DNA from 2 places in the Methyloversatilis discipulorum genome. Region 1 is predicted to be linked to the other one. Evidence: predicted binding sites of a transcription regulator. Region 1 holds the regulator's gene; the other holds the start of a gene.
What was found. The regulator sigma-54, encoded in region 1, starts transcription at its own class of promoters, with help from an activator protein. The targets are predictions, from matches to a motif close to TGGCACNNTTCCTGCT.
Positions count from the first base shown of each region.

Region 2: pedF (cytochrome c-550 PedF) is a predicted target of sigma-54. The motif match lies at 7,100-7,115, and genes of this name have one in related genera.

Region 1 covers NZ_AZUP01000001.1:2,622,208-2,629,962, forward strand. Annotated here, with positions in the region: gene nusB (transcription antitermination factor NusB) at 1-391, shown strand, start outside; gene thiL (thiamine-phosphate kinase) at 464-1,420, shown strand; gene METFAM1_RS0112245 (phosphatidylglycerophosphatase A family protein) at 1,478-1,924, shown strand; gene METFAM1_RS0112250 (CinA family protein) at 1,924-2,445, shown strand; gene recA (recombinase RecA) at 2,475-3,509, shown strand; gene recX (recombination regulator RecX) at 3,506-3,949, shown strand; gene lptB (LPS export ABC transporter ATP-binding protein) at 3,942-4,682, shown strand; gene METFAM1_RS0112270 (RNA polymerase factor sigma-54) at 4,703-6,145, shown strand; gene hpf (ribosome hibernation-promoting factor, HPF/YfiA family) at 6,209-6,529, shown strand; gene ptsN (PTS IIA-like nitrogen regulatory protein PtsN) at 6,652-7,140, shown strand; gene hprK (HPr(Ser) kinase/phosphatase) at 7,109-7,755, shown strand, end outside.
Region 2 covers NZ_AZUP01000001.1:1,270,868-1,278,622, forward strand. Annotated here, with positions in the region: gene dnaX (DNA polymerase III subunit gamma/tau) at 1-1,136, opposite strand, end outside; RNA gene ffs (signal recognition particle sRNA small type) at 1,186-1,284, opposite strand; gene METFAM1_RS0105790 (hypothetical protein) at 1,347-1,655, opposite strand; gene thiS (sulfur carrier protein ThiS) at 1,652-1,906, opposite strand; gene METFAM1_RS0105800 (NAD(P)/FAD-dependent oxidoreductase) at 1,909-3,180, opposite strand; gene METFAM1_RS0105805 (aldehyde ferredoxin oxidoreductase family protein) at 3,244-5,091, opposite strand; gene METFAM1_RS0105810 (4Fe-4S dicluster domain-containing protein) at 5,110-5,580, opposite strand; gene METFAM1_RS0105815 (substrate-binding periplasmic protein) at 5,771-6,616, opposite strand; gene pedF (cytochrome c-550 PedF) at 6,606-7,025, opposite strand; gene METFAM1_RS0105825 (sigma-54-dependent Fis family transcriptional regulator) at 7,281-7,755, shown strand, end outside.

The DNA.
Region 1 (7,755 bases):
GTCGCTGCTGTCGGGCAACGAGGCGCCGGACATCATCGCCCACTTGAGCGAAGACGCCGGCTTCTCCAAGGTCGACCACAAGCTGTTCCGCACGCTGCTGCGCGGCGCGCTCGACAATGCCGAGGCGCTGCGTGCGCAGTTCGGCACCCACCTCGACCGCAAGGTGGAGGAACTGTCGCCGGTCGAACACGCCATCCTGCTGGTGGCCACCTTCGAACTGGCCAACATGATCGAGACGCCCTACCGCGTCGTGATCAACGAGGCGATCGAGCTGACCAAGGAATTCGGCGGCGCCGACGGCCACAAGTTCGTCAACGGCGTGCTCGACAAGCTGGCGCCGCAGCTGCGCGCGGTCGAGGTCGAGGCGGCACGCAACCGTCCGCGCGGCTGAGCGCCGTTCGCACGCTGCATATATATATGCGCACGGCGTGCATGGCACTTGCTGCATGAGTACCGACGCCGGATGACGCCCGAGTTCGACCTGATCCGCCGCCACTTCGTGCGGCCGATGCGCGCGGCCGCGCTCGGCCCGGGCGACGACTGTGCGCTGGTCGCACCGTCGCCCGGCCACGAACTGGCCATCACCAGCGACATGCTGGTCGCCGGCACCCACTTCCTGCCGGACACCGACCCGCGGCGCCTCGGCTGGAAAGCGCTGGCGGTGAATCTGTCCGACGTCGCCGCGATGGGCGCCGTGCCGCGCTGGGTCACGCTGGCGCTGTCGCTGCCGCAGGTCGATCACGACTGGCTGGCCGCCTTTGCCGCCGGCTTCTTCGACTGTGCCGATACCTTCGGCGTGGATCTGATCGGCGGTGACACGACGCGCGGCCCGCTCAATCTGTGCGTGACCGCCTTCGGCGAGGTCGCCGCCGGCCGCGCGATACGTCGTGGCGGCGCCCGCGCCGGCGACGGCATCTGGGTGTCCGGCCAGCCCGGCCGCGCCGCGCTCGGCCTGGCTGACCTGCAGGGCAAGGTCCGGCTGCACGGCAGCGCACACGACGACTGCATCGCGGCGCTGGAACAGCCGCAGCCGCGCGTCGCGCTCGGCGCCGCGCTGCAGGGCTTGGCAAGCGCGATGATTGATGTGTCCGACGGTCTGCTGGCCGATCTGGGCCATATCGCCAGCGCCAGCGGTCTGGGCGCCGTGGTCGATGACGCGGCGCTGCCCTGGGCGGGACTGCACGCCGCCTGCGCTGACACCACCGCAGTCCGCGACGCACTGCTGGCCGGCGGCGACGATTACGAACTGCTGTTCTGCGCACCGCGCGAAGCCGATGACGCGCTCGCCGCGCTGTCGGCCCGGCTGGCACTGCCCCTCACCCGCATCGGCGCGATGCAGTCCGGCGACGGCGTGCGCCTGGTCGATGCCGCCGGCGCGGAACTGCCGGTCGGCCGCCGCGGTTACGATCATTTCGCCTGAATCATGAAAACCAGAGCGCCCTATCCCGGACCCGGCTTCCTCGTCCACCCGGCCCACATGCTGGCCTGCGGCTTCGGCAGCGGCCTGATCCCGTTCGCCTCCGGCACCTGGGGCACGCTGGCCGCCTGGCCGCTCTACCTGCTGATCAAGCCCTCGTTCTCCGACGGCGCTTTCGCGCTGTTCCTGCTGATCGCCTTTGCGCTCGGCAGCGCCTGCTGCCAGCGCACCGGCCGCGCGCTCGGCGTGGCCGACCACGGCGCCATCGTGTGGGACGAAATCGTCGCCTTCTGGCTGGTGCTGTGGGTGACGCCGGTCGATTTCTGGTGGCAGCTCGCGGCCTTCTTCGCTTTCCGCTTCTTCGATATCTTCAAGCCGCCCCCGGCGCGCTGGGTGGACGTGAACATGAAGAACGGCTTCGGCGTCATGCTCGACGACGTGATCGCGGCGCTCTTTGCCGCGGCATCCATCGCCGCGCTGCATCTGCTGATCGGACGCTTCTTCTGATGGACGCCGACCTGCAGACCCTGTCGAAAGAGGTGGGCGCCGCACTGAAAGCCGCCGGTGCCGTGCTGGCCACCGCCGAATCCTGCACCGGCGGCTGGGTGGCCGAGATCGTCACCGCCACCGCCGGCAGTTCGGCCTGGTTCGACTGCGGTTTCGTCACCTACTCGAACGCCGCCAAGCAGCGCATGCTCGGCGTGCCCGAGGCCACGCTGAAAGCGCACGGCGCGGTCAGCGAGCCGGTGGCGCTGGCGATGGCGCGCGGCGCGCTGGCGCATTCGGACGCCACCGCCGCGCTGTCGATCACCGGCATCGCCGGCCCGGGCGGCGCAGTACCGGGCAAGCCGGTGGGCACCGTGTGCTTCGGCTGGGCGCTGGCCGACGGCCGCAGCCGCAGCGAAACCCGGCATTTCGACGGCGACCGCGAGGCGGTCCGCCGTCAATCCGCATGTCATACACTGGCCGTGCTCCTGGCTTTGCTGGGAGGCACGCCAAAAGACCCTGTGGCAAGAACTGTGCCATAATCGACCGCATACCCAGGAAAGGATTCAGCATGGACGATAGCAAGGCCAAGGCGCTCGCCGCAGCGCTCGCGCAGATCGAGAAGCAGTTCGGCAAGGGCTCGATCATGCGCATGAGCGACGGCCAGCTCGAAAACGACATCCAGGCGGTGTCGACCGGTTCGCTCGGTCTGGACATCGCGCTCGGCATCGGCGGCCTGCCGCGCGGCCGCGTGGTCGAGATCTACGGTCCGGAATCGTCCGGCAAGACCACGCTGACGCTGCAGGTGATCGCCGAAATGCAGAAGCTCGGCGGCACCGCGGCCTTCATCGACGCCGAACACGCGCTCGACGTGCAGTACGCCGGCAAGCTGGGCGTGCGCATCGACGACCTGCTCATCTCGCAGCCGGACACCGGCGAACAGGCGCTGGAAATCGCCGACATGCTGGTGCGCTCGGGCGGCGTCGACATCATCGTCATCGACTCGGTCGCCGCGCTGACGCCGAAGGCTGAAATCGAGGGCGAAATGGGCGATTCGCTGCCCGGCCTGCAGGCCCGCCTGATGAGCCAGGCGCTGCGCAAGCTGACCGCCAACATCAAGCGCACCAATACGCTGGTCATCTTCATCAACCAGATCCGGATGAAGATCGGCGTCATGTTCGGCAACCCGGAAACCACCACCGGCGGCAATGCGCTGAAGTTCTACGCCTCGGTCCGCCTGGACATCCGCCGCACCGGCGCGATCAAGAAGGGCGAAGAGGTGGTCGGTTCGGAAACCCGGGTCAAGGTGGTCAAGAACAAGGTGGCGCCGCCGTTCAAGCAGGCCGAATTCGACATCCTGTACGGCGAGGGCATTTCGCGCGAAGGCGAAATCATCGAACTGGGCGTGCTGCACAAGTTCGTCGAGAAGTCCGGCGCCTGGTATTCCTACAGCGGCGACCGCATCGGCCAGGGCAAGGACAATGTGCGCGAATTCCTGCGCGCCAATCCGGCGATGGCCCGCGAAATCGAGAACAAGGTGCGTGTCGCCTGCGGCATGCCCGAACTGGCGGTGATCGCGCCGGACAGCAAGGCGGACGCCGCGTGAACGCCGCGCTGCGCGAGAAGGCTTTGCGCCTGCTCGCGCGGCGCGACCACAGCCGGGCGGAACTGGCGCGCAAGCTGCGCGAGGACGGCGACGAGGACGAGATTGCCGCCCTGCTCGTCCGTTTCGAGGAGTGCGGGCTGCTGTCCGATAGCCGTTTCGCCGGGCAGTTCGTAACCTCACGCGCGGCGCGCTTCGGCACGCGCCGGCTGCAGTACGACCTGAAACAGCGCGGCGTGGCCGAGGCCGACGTCGCGGATGCGCTGGCCAGCGTCGGCGACGACGAGGCGGTCCGCGCCCGTGCCGTGTGGGCCCGCAAGTTCGACGCCCGCCCGTCGGATGCCAAAAGCTGGGCGAAACAGGCAAGATTTTTGCAATCTCGCGGTTTTTCCGCCGATAGCATTCACAAGGTATTGCGCGAACAACCCGAACAAGATGAGTGATTCCCGGACTGTCAGCCGGCTCAAGGTCGAACGGCTGCGCAAAAAGTACAAGTCGCGCCCGGTGGTGAAGGACGTGTCCTTCGAGGTCGGCAGTGGCGAGGTGATCGGACTGCTGGGCCCGAACGGCGCCGGCAAGACCACCTGTTTCTACATGATCGTCGGCCTGGTCAGCGCCGACGGCGGCGAGATCCATCTCGACGGCGAGCGGCTCACCCACCTGCCCATCCACCGGCGGGCGCTCGAGGGGCTGTCCTACCTGCCGCAGGAGAATTCGGTGTTCCGCAAGCTGGACGTCGAGGAGAACATCCTCGCCATCCTCGAGCTGAACGAGAAGGATGCGACCCGGCGCGCCGCGCGGCTGGACGAGCTGCTGGAAGAGCTGGGCATCGGCCACCTGCGCAAGAGCCCGGCCGCGGCGCTGTCGGGCGGCGAGCGTCGCCGCGTCGAGATCGCCCGCGCGCTGGCGACGTCGCCGCGCTTCATCCTGCTCGACGAACCATTCGCCGGCGTGGACCCGATCGCCGTCATCGACATCCAGAAAACCATCCGTTTCCTGAAGGAGCGCGGCATCGGCGTACTGATCACCGACCACAACGTGCGCGAGACACTGGGCATCTGCGATCGCGCCTACATCATCAACGCCGGTGAGGTACTGGCGAGCGGCCGGCCTGAAGAAATCGTGTATAACGAGAGCGTCAGGAAGGTCTATCTCGGCGAACACTTCCGCCTCTAGACCGCCGAAATTTGCACACCATGAAGCAGTCGCTGCAACTCAAACTTTCCCAGCATCTTGCGCTCACGCCGCAACTGCAGCAGTCCATCCGGCTGCTGCAGCTGTCGACCATCGAGTTCAACCAGGAGATCGAACGCTTCCTGGACGAGAACCCGATGCTCGAGCGCGACGACAGCGAGCCGGTCGCGAACTACCAGCCGCCGCAGGACAGCATGGGCGAGACGCGCGACAGCACGCCGCAGGAGAGCGCGGACGCCCAGCAGGAGGAGCAGCGCGCCCAGGAGAGCGCCAGCAGCGCCGACATGGACGACTGGTCCGGCGAAAGCGGCAGCTACGGCTCACGCAGCGGCGGCGACGACGAGGACGGCGACTACCAGGACGTACAGGCCGCCGGTACCTCGCTGCGCGACCACCTGTGTGGTCAGCTTGCGCTGTCGCAGATGAGCGAGCGCGACCGCTACCTGATCCGCCTGCTGATCGAGGCGCTGGACGACGACGGCTACCTGAACCAGGAACTGACCGAACTGGTCGAGCTGCTGCCGGAAGAAGCCGACATCGACCTCGACGACCTGTCGATCGCGCTGCGCCAGCTGCAGAACTTCGACCCGGTTGGCGTCGGTGCCCGCGACCCGCGCGAATGCCTGCTGCTGCAGCTCAATGCGCTGCCCACCGACGAAGTGTCGACACTGGCTCGCACCATCATCGACCAGCACATCGACCTGCTGGCCGCGCGTGACTTCGCCAAGATCCGCCGCGCCGTCGGCTGCGACGAAGAGCTTCTGCGCGCCGCGCAGACACTCATCCGCTCGCTGAACCCGCGCCCGGGCGCGCAGTTCGCACCGATCGACGCGCGCTACATCGTGCCCGACGTGGTGGTACGCAAGGTGCGCGGTCAATGGACGGCCCTGCTCAACCCGGACGCGATGCCGCGGCTGCGCATCAACCGTCTGTACGCCGAAATCCTGCAGGGCCAGCGCGGCAGCGGCCTGTCCGGTCAGCTGCAGGAAGCCAAGTGGCTGATCAAGAACGTGCAGCAGCGCTTCGACACCATCCTGCGCGTGTCGCAGGCCATCGTCGAACGGCAGCGCCAGTTCTTCGAGTTCGGCGAGGTGGCGATGCGACCGCTGACGCTGCGCGAGATCGCCGAAACGCTCGAATTGCACGAATCCACCATTTCGCGTGTCACCTCGCAGAAGTACATGGCGACGACACGCGGCCTGTTCGAACTGAAGTATTTCTTCGGAAGCCATGTGGCGACCGAAAGTGGCGGGGCCTGTTCGGCCACCGCGATCCGCGCGCTCATCCGCCAGTTGGTGGGCGCCGAGGATGCCAAGCGTCCGCTGTCGGACTCGCGCATCGCGGAGATACTGGGCCAGCAGGGCATCGTCGTTGCGCGGCGCACCATCGCCAAGTACCGTGAGTCCCTGAACATCCCGCCGGTCAGCGTGCGCAAGGCGATCTGAGACGGATCACATCGACCGACCCGATCGCCACGCATTTTTCGTCCCGTAACGAAAGGAGGCAGCATGAACCTCACCATCACCGGCCATCACCTCGAAGTCACCCCGGCCATCCGCGAATACGTCGAAACGAAACTCGACCGCGTGATCCGCCATTTCGACCACGTGACCAGCGTTTCCGTCATCCTGTCGGTGGAAAAGCTGCGACAGAAGGCGGAAGTTACGCTGCACGTCCGCGGCAAGGACATCTTCGTGGAAGCCGAAAGCGAGGACATGTACGCGACGCTCGACAACCTGATCGACAAGCTCGATCGCCAGGTGCTCAAGCACAAGGAGAAGTCCGGCGAACACACCCGTGAAGCACTGAAGCACCAGGCGGCAGAATGAAACGATTGCCCGCTGCCAGGGGCGTATAATCCGCGGCCTTGTTGCAGTGCAATCAACTTTTCCGGCGCGGCGACCGTTAACCTCGGTACCGCGCCCGCCGCGTGTTCGGAGTAGCCCCTGACATGACGCTTATCGCAAAGCTGTTGCCCATTTCGAACATCTGCCTCGGCCTCGACGCCAGCAGCAAGAAGCGTGTGTTCGAACAAGCCGGCCTGCTTTTCGAAAACAACCAGGGCATCGCCCGCAGCCAGGTGTTCGACAGCCTGTTCGCGCGCGAAAAGCTCGGTTCGACCGGCCTCGGCCAGGGTGTGGCCATTCCGCATGGCCGCATCAAGGGCCTGAAGGAAGCCATCGGCGGCTTCGTGCGACTGGAAAACCCGGTTGCCTTCGACGCGCCGGACGGCCGCCCGGTCAATCTCCTGTTCGTGCTGCTGGTCCCGGAGCAGGCGACCGAACTGCATCTGCAGATCCTGTCCGAGCTGGCGCAGATGTTTGCCGACAAGGCCTTCCGCGAACAGCTGATGCAGGCCGCCGACGTACCCGCCATCCACACCCTGTTCACAGCCTGGCAGCCCGCGCATGCGGAAACTCAGCGTCGCGCGGCTGTTTGAGGACAATCGCGACCGGCTGCGCCTGCAATGGCAGTGCGGCAGTGGTGAAACGCTGATCGTCGCCGACCAGATCGGTCTGTCACCGGCCGACCTCGTCGGCCACCTGAACACCATCCACACCCGACGCATACAGGTCGTCGGCGTGCCGGAAATCCTGTGGGCCGAAAGCGTCTCGACACGCAAGGTCGAAGACATCGTCGATACCCTGCTCGACGCCCGTCCGCCCGCCTTCATCGTTGCCGACGGTGCCGATCCGCCGCCCACCATCCGCAGCGGCTGCGCCAGCCGCGGCATCCCGCTGATGACCACGCAGCGCAGCGCTGCCTCGGTGATCGACCAGCTGCGCGCCTATCTGGCGCGCGAACTGGCGGACCAGACCACGCTGCACGGCGTGTCGATGGACGTGCTGGGCATGGGTGTGCTGATCACCGGTGACTCCGGCGTCGGCAAGAGCGAACTGGCGCTGGAACTGATTTCGCGCGGTCACGGCCTGGTGGCCGACGACTGCGTCGACATTTCGCGCATCGCACCCAATGTGCTCGAAGGACGCTGCCCGGAACTGCTGAAGGATTTCCTCGAAGTGCGCGGGCTGGGCGTACTGAACATCCGCACCGT
Region 2 (7,755 bases), 1.4 Mb from region 1:
GGCGCCTGCAGCGCCGCGCTCTGGCCGCGCGGCGTGGTGCCCAGCGCTGGCGGCGTCTCCGGTCGGAAGGCCAGCAGGCGCAGCAGGGTCATCGAGAATCCGGTGACTTCGTCCGGCGCCAGCGCCAGATCATTGCAGCCCTGGACGACGATCTGGTAAGCCAGTTGCACCGATTCGGCGTCCATCGTTGCGGCGTAAGGCTCGAGCCGCGACTTTTCGCCTTCGTCGGTGATCGCGTCCGGCACCTTCTGCGCCACCGCAACGCGGTGCAGCAGCACCGCCAGTTCGCGCAGCGCCTGGTCGAAATCAACGCTGCGCGCGCGCATCTGCGCGGTCAGCGTCATCAGCGCGGCGCCGTCTCCGGCGAGCAGCGCATCGAGAATGAGGTAGAGGTGTTCGTCACCCACCGTGCCCAGCATGTCGAGCACATCCTGTTCGACCAGCCGGCCAGCGCCGTGCGCAATGGCCTGATCGAGCAGCGACAGCGCATCGCGCATGGAACCGGCGGCGCCCTTGGCGATCGGCCGCAGTGCCGCCGGTTCGTATTCGACCCCTTCGGCGTCGAGCACGCCCGACAGATGACGCACGATGGCGTCCGGCGGCATCTGCTTCAGGTTGAACTGGAGGCAGCGGCTCAGCACCGTCACCGGAATCTTCTGCGGATCGGTGGTCGCGAGGATGAATTTCACGTGCTCGGGCGGCTCTTCGAGCGTCTTCAGCATCGCGTTGAAGGCGTGCCCGGTCAGCATGTGAACTTCGTCGATCATGTAGACCTTGTAACGCCCGCGCGCCGGCGCGTAGGCCGCCTTCTCCAGCAGCGCCGCCATGTCGTCAACGCTGCGGTTCGACGCGGCGTCCATTTCGACGTAGTCGACGAATCGGCCGGCATCGATCTCGGTGCAGGCGGCGCAGGTGCCACAGGGCTTCGCGGTAATGCCGGTTTCGCAGTTCAGGCTCTTGGCCAGGATGCGCGAGATCGTCGTCTTGCCGACGCCGCGCGTGCCGGTGAACAGGTAGGCGTGATGCAGGCGCTTCTGTTCGAGCGCGTGCGTCAGCGCACGCACGACGTGATCCTGACCGACCAGGGTTTCGAAGCTGCGGGGACGCCACTTGCGCGCAAGAACCTGATAAGTCATCTGGACGCTGGCGTAAGAGGACGGCTGTGCGGACTGCAGAAAAGGGAGGGGTGGCGAGCCTGACCCCCGGCACTCGTGGTGAGCAGCTGTGGCTGCTTCCTTCCGGACCTGACCAGGTTCACCGCGCCACGATGCGGGGAGACCCGCCACGCCGAATATTAACCCGGGAGGCCCCCTCTCGACCAGCCCGACCTGAAATTCTGGCCGGACTCAGCCGCCGCCGCGCTGGAAATGGCGGTCGAAGCGCGCCATGAAGGCGGCCATGAAATCGACATCGCGAACCGTAAAGTCGATCTGCACCCGCAGGCGAGGCAGGCTCAGCAGCGCAATGTGGAGCGCCGGCAGCACCTCGGCGGATACTGTCCAGCCGCGGCCGCTGACGCTGTCACCGCGATGGACGATGGGCAGTTCCACCGCGCCGGGCAGCATCTGGAAGAACTCTTCGCGCCCTATGCTCATCACGCGCACGACCTGACCGGCGGTGATCTCTTCCGGCTTCAGCGGAAAGGCGGCGCTCATCCGCCCGCCACCGGCGGCCAGATGGCGAGTACGTCGTTATCGACCAGCGCGCGCGCATCGCGGCTGGCAGGAGGAATGAAATGACCGTTCACGAGAACCAGATGGACGAGCCGCGCAGGAAGTTGATGGCGCGCGATCATATCGCCAACCGTCGTTCCTTCGGGCACGTCCATCGGCCACTCGTTGGTGCGCTTCGCCTCGTCCGGCAGGAAATCGGACAGCGAGGCGTACAACTTCAGCGTCACCCGCATCTTCAGTGCAGCGCTTCGGCCAGCGGCGGCGCGCTCTGCGCCTGGGCCATCGAAAGATAGGCCTCCATCACGCGCAGCGGGTCGTGCATCAGGCGCTGCTTCCAGCTGCCCAGCGGCGTACGGGTCTGGATCAGGCCGCGCAGCACGCCGACATGGTCGGTCAAACCGATCGAGGTCGCGCCCACCAGCACGTCGTCCTTGAACTGCAGACTGATGTAGCGGAAGCGCTCTTCGTCGATGAGCTCAACCGAATCGCCGCCGTCGGCACCCCACCACTGTCCGAAGGAAGCCGAGATCAGGCCCAGCGTGTCGAGCACGTTGATCGCCATCGTGCCCTGGGAGCGCGTATTCCGGCCCACCATGTTCATCGCCGCGACACGACCCTGGTCGACCGCGTTCGGCTGGATCGCATTGACCAGACGCTCGCCGGTCGAGAAATCAACCGCCTCAGCCACGTCGCCAGCGGCGAACACGCCCGGGATGTTGGTTTCGCAGCGCTCGTCGATCAGGATGCCGGTGGCGCAGGCAATGCCGCTGCCTTGCAGGAAGGCCACGTTCGGCTTCACGCCGGCCGATGCGATGATCAGATCGGCCACCACTTCGGTGCCGTCACCCAGCGTCGCGATCAGCTCGTCGCCGTTCTGGCGGATCGAAGTGACGCGGGCGCTGGTGTGCACATTGACGCCCTTCTGCTTCACCCAGCGCGCGATCATGCCGCCTGCCTTGGACGTCATCATGCGCGGCACCATGCGGTCGCCCATTTCAACGATATCCAGCTTCACGCCGCGCGAGGCGAGCGCTTCCATGATGATGCAGCCGATGAAACCGGCGCCGATCTGCAGCACCCGCGCACCTCGCTTGGCCTTGGCGGCGATGTGGCGCGCGTCGTCCAATGTCCAGCAGCTGTGGACGTTCGGCGAATCGATGCCCGGCACCGGCAGCTTCAGCGGATGCGAACCGGTACAGACGAGCAGGCGGTCATAGGCGAAGGAGCTGCCGTCCTCCATATGGACGACGCGACCGGCGGTATCCACCGACTTCGCGCGCCCGAGCACTTCCTTGATGTTCAGCGACGCGAAATGGCCATCGGTCTTGCGCAGCCAGGTACCCTTTTCCTGGATGTTGCCGACCAGCAGATAGGGAATGGCCATGCGCGAATACGGCGGCTCGGGTTCGTCGCCGATCATGACGATGTCGGCATTGCGATCCGCCCGGCGGATCGCTTCGGCGGCGACCACGCCGGCCGGACCGTTGCCGATGATGACGTGCTTCATGAGTGATGCTCCTGAAATGCAGCGCGCCCCGGAGGGCGCGCTGTGTTCATGCGACGACTTCGATCAGAGACCCAGGCGGGCAACCGTCTCCGCCGTCGGGCGGCCTTCGGTGTCCCAGCCGCGCAGTTCGTAGTACTCGGGAATCATCTTGTCGATGCCCGACACCAGGCCCTTGGCCGGGCCGACCTTGGCGGCTTCGTTCTTCAGGCGCGGCGGCAGATCGTCGTCCTTGCGGGTGAAGCCGGCGGCGTTGTTGAACTGACGCTCCATGTTCCAGATGCGCTCGCCCATCAGGTCCAGCTTCTCCATCGACCAGTCGCCTTCGCAGGCAGCCTGCAGTTGCGGCTGGATGTCCGACAGTGCCCAGGCGAAGGTCGTGAACACGCACAGGCCGGACGAATCGACCACCGCGGTGGCGTCCTGGAAGGCCTTGACCAGTGCCGGCTTGCCTTCGGTGGTGTGCGGATCGGTCTTGACCGGGATACCCAGCACTTCCGAGGAAATCGTGTAGGAACGCAGGTGGCAGGCGCCGCGATTCGAAGTCGCATAGGTCAGGCCCATGCCCTGCACGCCGCGCGCATCGTAGGCCGGGAATTCCTGACCCTTGACCGACATCGACAGCTCAGGGTGGCCGTACTTCTCGCACAGGCGCTTGGAACCGAGACCGACGATCTTGCCGAAGCCTTCGCCACGGGCCGTCTGTTCGGCCAGGAAGGTGAGCGCACGCGCGGAGCCGAACGGTGCCTCGATGCCGATCTCTTCCTTGGTGAGCACACCCATTTCGTACAGTTCCATCACCGCACCGATGGTGGCGCCAAAGGAAATCGGATCGAAGCCGTCTTCGTTGCACAGCATGTTGGCGTACTGCAGCGCCTCGATGTCATCGACACCGTTGGCACAGCCCAGCGACCACGCCGCTTCGTATTCGAGGCCGCCGGAGGCGCCCCAGTACTTCGGGCTGTTCACCACGGTGTAGTGGGTCTGATCGATCTTCGAAATGCGACCACAGGCGATGGTGCAGCCGAAACAGCCCTGGTTGTTCACCAGCTGTGCCTTGCCGTCGGATTCGCGCGGCTCGTGCATCGCTTCGGCGGAAATCTTGCGCGCGCCCTCGAACTGCACGTCCTTGTGATTGCGGGTCGGCATGGCGCCGATCTCGTTGATCACGTTCATCAGCACCTGGGTGCCGTAGGTCGGCAGGCCCTGACCGGTGACCGCGTTTTCCTTGAGGATCTTCTTCTTCTCGAAGGTGACCTTCATGAATTCCTTCGGGTTGGCCAGATTGCCAACGCCGAGGGTGCCACGCACCACGAGTGCCTTCAGGTTCTTCGAGCCGGCGACCGCGCCGACGCCGGAGCGGCCGGCTGCGCGGTGCAGGTCGTTCACGATAGCTGCATAGAGCACGCCGGCTTCGCCGGTACGCCCGATACAGGACACGCGCACCTGCGGATCCTGGTGAGCCGCCTTGATCGCCTCTTCGGTTTCCCAGACGGTCTTGCCCCACAGATGGGACGCGTCGCGGATTTCGACCTTGTCGTTCTCGATCGACAGATAGACCGGGCTCGACGCGCGGCCTTCGATGATGACCATGTCCCAGCCGGCGAACTTCAGCTCGGCGCCAAAGTAACCACCGGAGTTCGAACAGGCGATGGCGCCGGTCAGCGGGCCCTTGGTGACGACCGAATAGCGGCCACCGGTCGAGGCCATGGTGCCGGTCAGCGGACCGGTCGCCCAGATGATCTTGTTGTCCGGCGACAGCGGATCGACCTTGGGATCGATTTCCGACACCAGATACTTCGTCGCCAGACCACGCTGGCCGAGATAGTCCTGAGCCCACTGCATGTTCAGAGGCTCGCTCTTACAGGTGCGGTCGGTCAGGTTAACGCGCAGGATTTTGCGGGTCCATGCCATTTTGTGTTCCTCCGAAAATCAGGCGGGCTGGTTGCCGAGCTTGTCGGCCCACTGGCGCATGCGGTCCAGACCGGTCCAGTTGGCGTCCACATAGGTGATGGCACCGGTCGGACAGGCTTCCGCACAGGCCGGGTTGCCGCCGCACAGATCGCACTTCTGCACCTTGCCGGTCTCAGCCACGTAATTCACCGTGCCGAACGGACAGGCGATCGTGCACACCTTGCAGCCCACGCACACGTCCTCGAACACGACCTTGGCGCCATTGGTCTTGTCCAGCTTGATCGCCTCGACCGGACAGGCGTGCATGCACCAAGCTTCATCGCACTGCGTACAGGTATAGGGAACCTTGGCGCCGGTGTGGTGGAAGTCGAACACCTTGATGCGCGACAGCGAGTTGTTGAAGACACCGTAGTTCTCGAACGAACAGGCCATTTCGCATTGCAGGCAGCTGGTGCATTTCGAGGGATCGATGTGTAGGGACTTCTGCATGTTGATTCGCTCCTCCACGTTCTGGGCGTGATACGGGTCGCCGGGCTGTTTACGCGGGAAAACCGCCCCGCTATGAAAAACACTTCATATTTTAGCGCCCGGATTTTCGCGTCTGTGCGCTTCGCGTGTCTCAAAAATCGTTATTTGCGACGCAGGTGTTCAGGTGTCCATAAACTGGACACCTGAACACTCAGGGTGCACGCCACTTGATATTGTGTCGCGCCATGATGCGCTCGATCTCGCCGTCAGCAACCAGCGCGTTCATCGCCTCCATGATGGCCCGGCCGAGCTGCTGCTCGCCCTTGCGGATGGCGATGCCGACGGGCCACTGACGCGTATTGAGCAGAGCGATCGGCGCCGGACCGACCGGGAAGTTCGCGTCGCCGGCGACCGCGCCTTCGAGCTCACCCTGCAGCGCCATCACGCCGGCAACCTCGCCCGAGCGCAAGGCGGCCATCGCGTCGGTCAGCGTCTTGTAATGCTTGAGCTGACTGCGATAGCGCCCACCGTCGGCCGACAGCATCAGTGAGTCGGGCAGCGTATCGACCACCACGCCACAGGGTAGCTTTTCGAACGGCGCCATCGTTTCGAGGTTGTCCACACGGCGCCTGTCGTAGGCGACCGCATAGCGCTCGCGGTGATACGGCGCGATGAATTCCACCTTGTCCTGACGCGCCATGTACTCGCGATCAACCGGCGCGTGCATCATCATGTCGGCCGGGCCGTAGCCCATGTAGTGGCCCTTCCAGACCATATTGCGCAGGTCGTCGCCCATGTTCTCGTCGGCGTCGAAGAACATCGGCGACATCTTCAGTCCCATGCGCGCCGCCAGAGCGGCCGCGATGTCGACGTCAGAACCCTTGCCCTCGTTCGAGAACGGCGCGAAATCCTTGTAGAAGGCGACACGCAGCAGGCCGGACTTCCGGACGCCGGCCCAGACCTCGTCGCCGTCCGCCCATGCGGGCAAACCGGTCAGCGCGAGGCCCGCGCCGGCGAGCAGCAGACGACGCCGCTGCAACGCAGAATCACTCTTCATGACGGGTTTCGATATAGGCGCGAATGGCCCACATGGCTTCCTGCGACAGCGCTTCCTCGAACGGCGGCATGTAGACGGCGCCGTTGCGCACGCGGCCGCGGCGCACGGTGTTGATGAAGTAGTCGTCGGTTTCAGCGTCGATCGGGAGCATGCGCAGATCCGGAGCAATGCCGCCGCTGACGGCCTCCAGACCGTGACAGCGCGCACAGTTCTGATTGTAGGCGGAGCTGCCGACGCGGACCGCTTCCTTGTCGCCGCGGTACGGATTCTCCTTGCGCCACTCGGCGCCCAGCGCCTTCAGCGTGCTCACATCGACGGCCTGCGGCACGACGTCGCCGTGAGCTTCGACACGCATCGTGGTCATGCTGCCCAGCGCGATCAATGCGGTGACGATGGCGGTCGTTTTCAAAGTTGCGGCTCCTGCTTTCATAACTCCTCCGTGGATGTTCATATGCTGCAAGTCAGCTTGCGGGTGTGCCTGATTGCATGAATCGTGCCAAGCTCATGTCCATTTTGAGACAGGTGTAGCGTCTCGAAGCGAATCAAGTTATAACGCTCTGACAGTCCGGCGGGTTGATGTGCAGGCACAAGCTGCTGCTTCCCTGCTGGAGGTGAGAGCCGGTACAACCGGCCGTGCATCCCGGAAACGGGCTCGGAGGAGACCATGGAATCAAGCCCCGCCGACATCGCGCGCAGCGAACAGGCACACGAAATCATGCGCAGCGCTGGCGAAGTGCCTGCAGGCGTCCTGCCTGCACTGATTGAAACGTCGTGGAGCCGCTGCATCAGCCGCGGCCTCGACGCCGACAAGAACAGCCGCGAAGTCGAAAGAGCCCGGCGCGACCTGCTGCTGACCGAACGCGAGCGCAACGAGTCGCTGCTCAAGCACGCAGCGCCGGTGATGAACGGCCTGTACGCGCAGATCGCCCGCTCGGGCAGCATGATCGTGCTGACCAATGCGTCCGGTTTCATCATCCATTCGGTCGGCGACCAGACCTTCCTCGACCGCGCCTCCAAGGTGGCGCTGTCGCCCGGCGTCGAATGGTCGGAGGAAAGCAAGGGCACCAACGCTATCGGCACGGCGCTGGTGGAAAAGGTGCCGGTGTCGGTGCACGGTTCGCAGCACTTCTTTTCGGCCA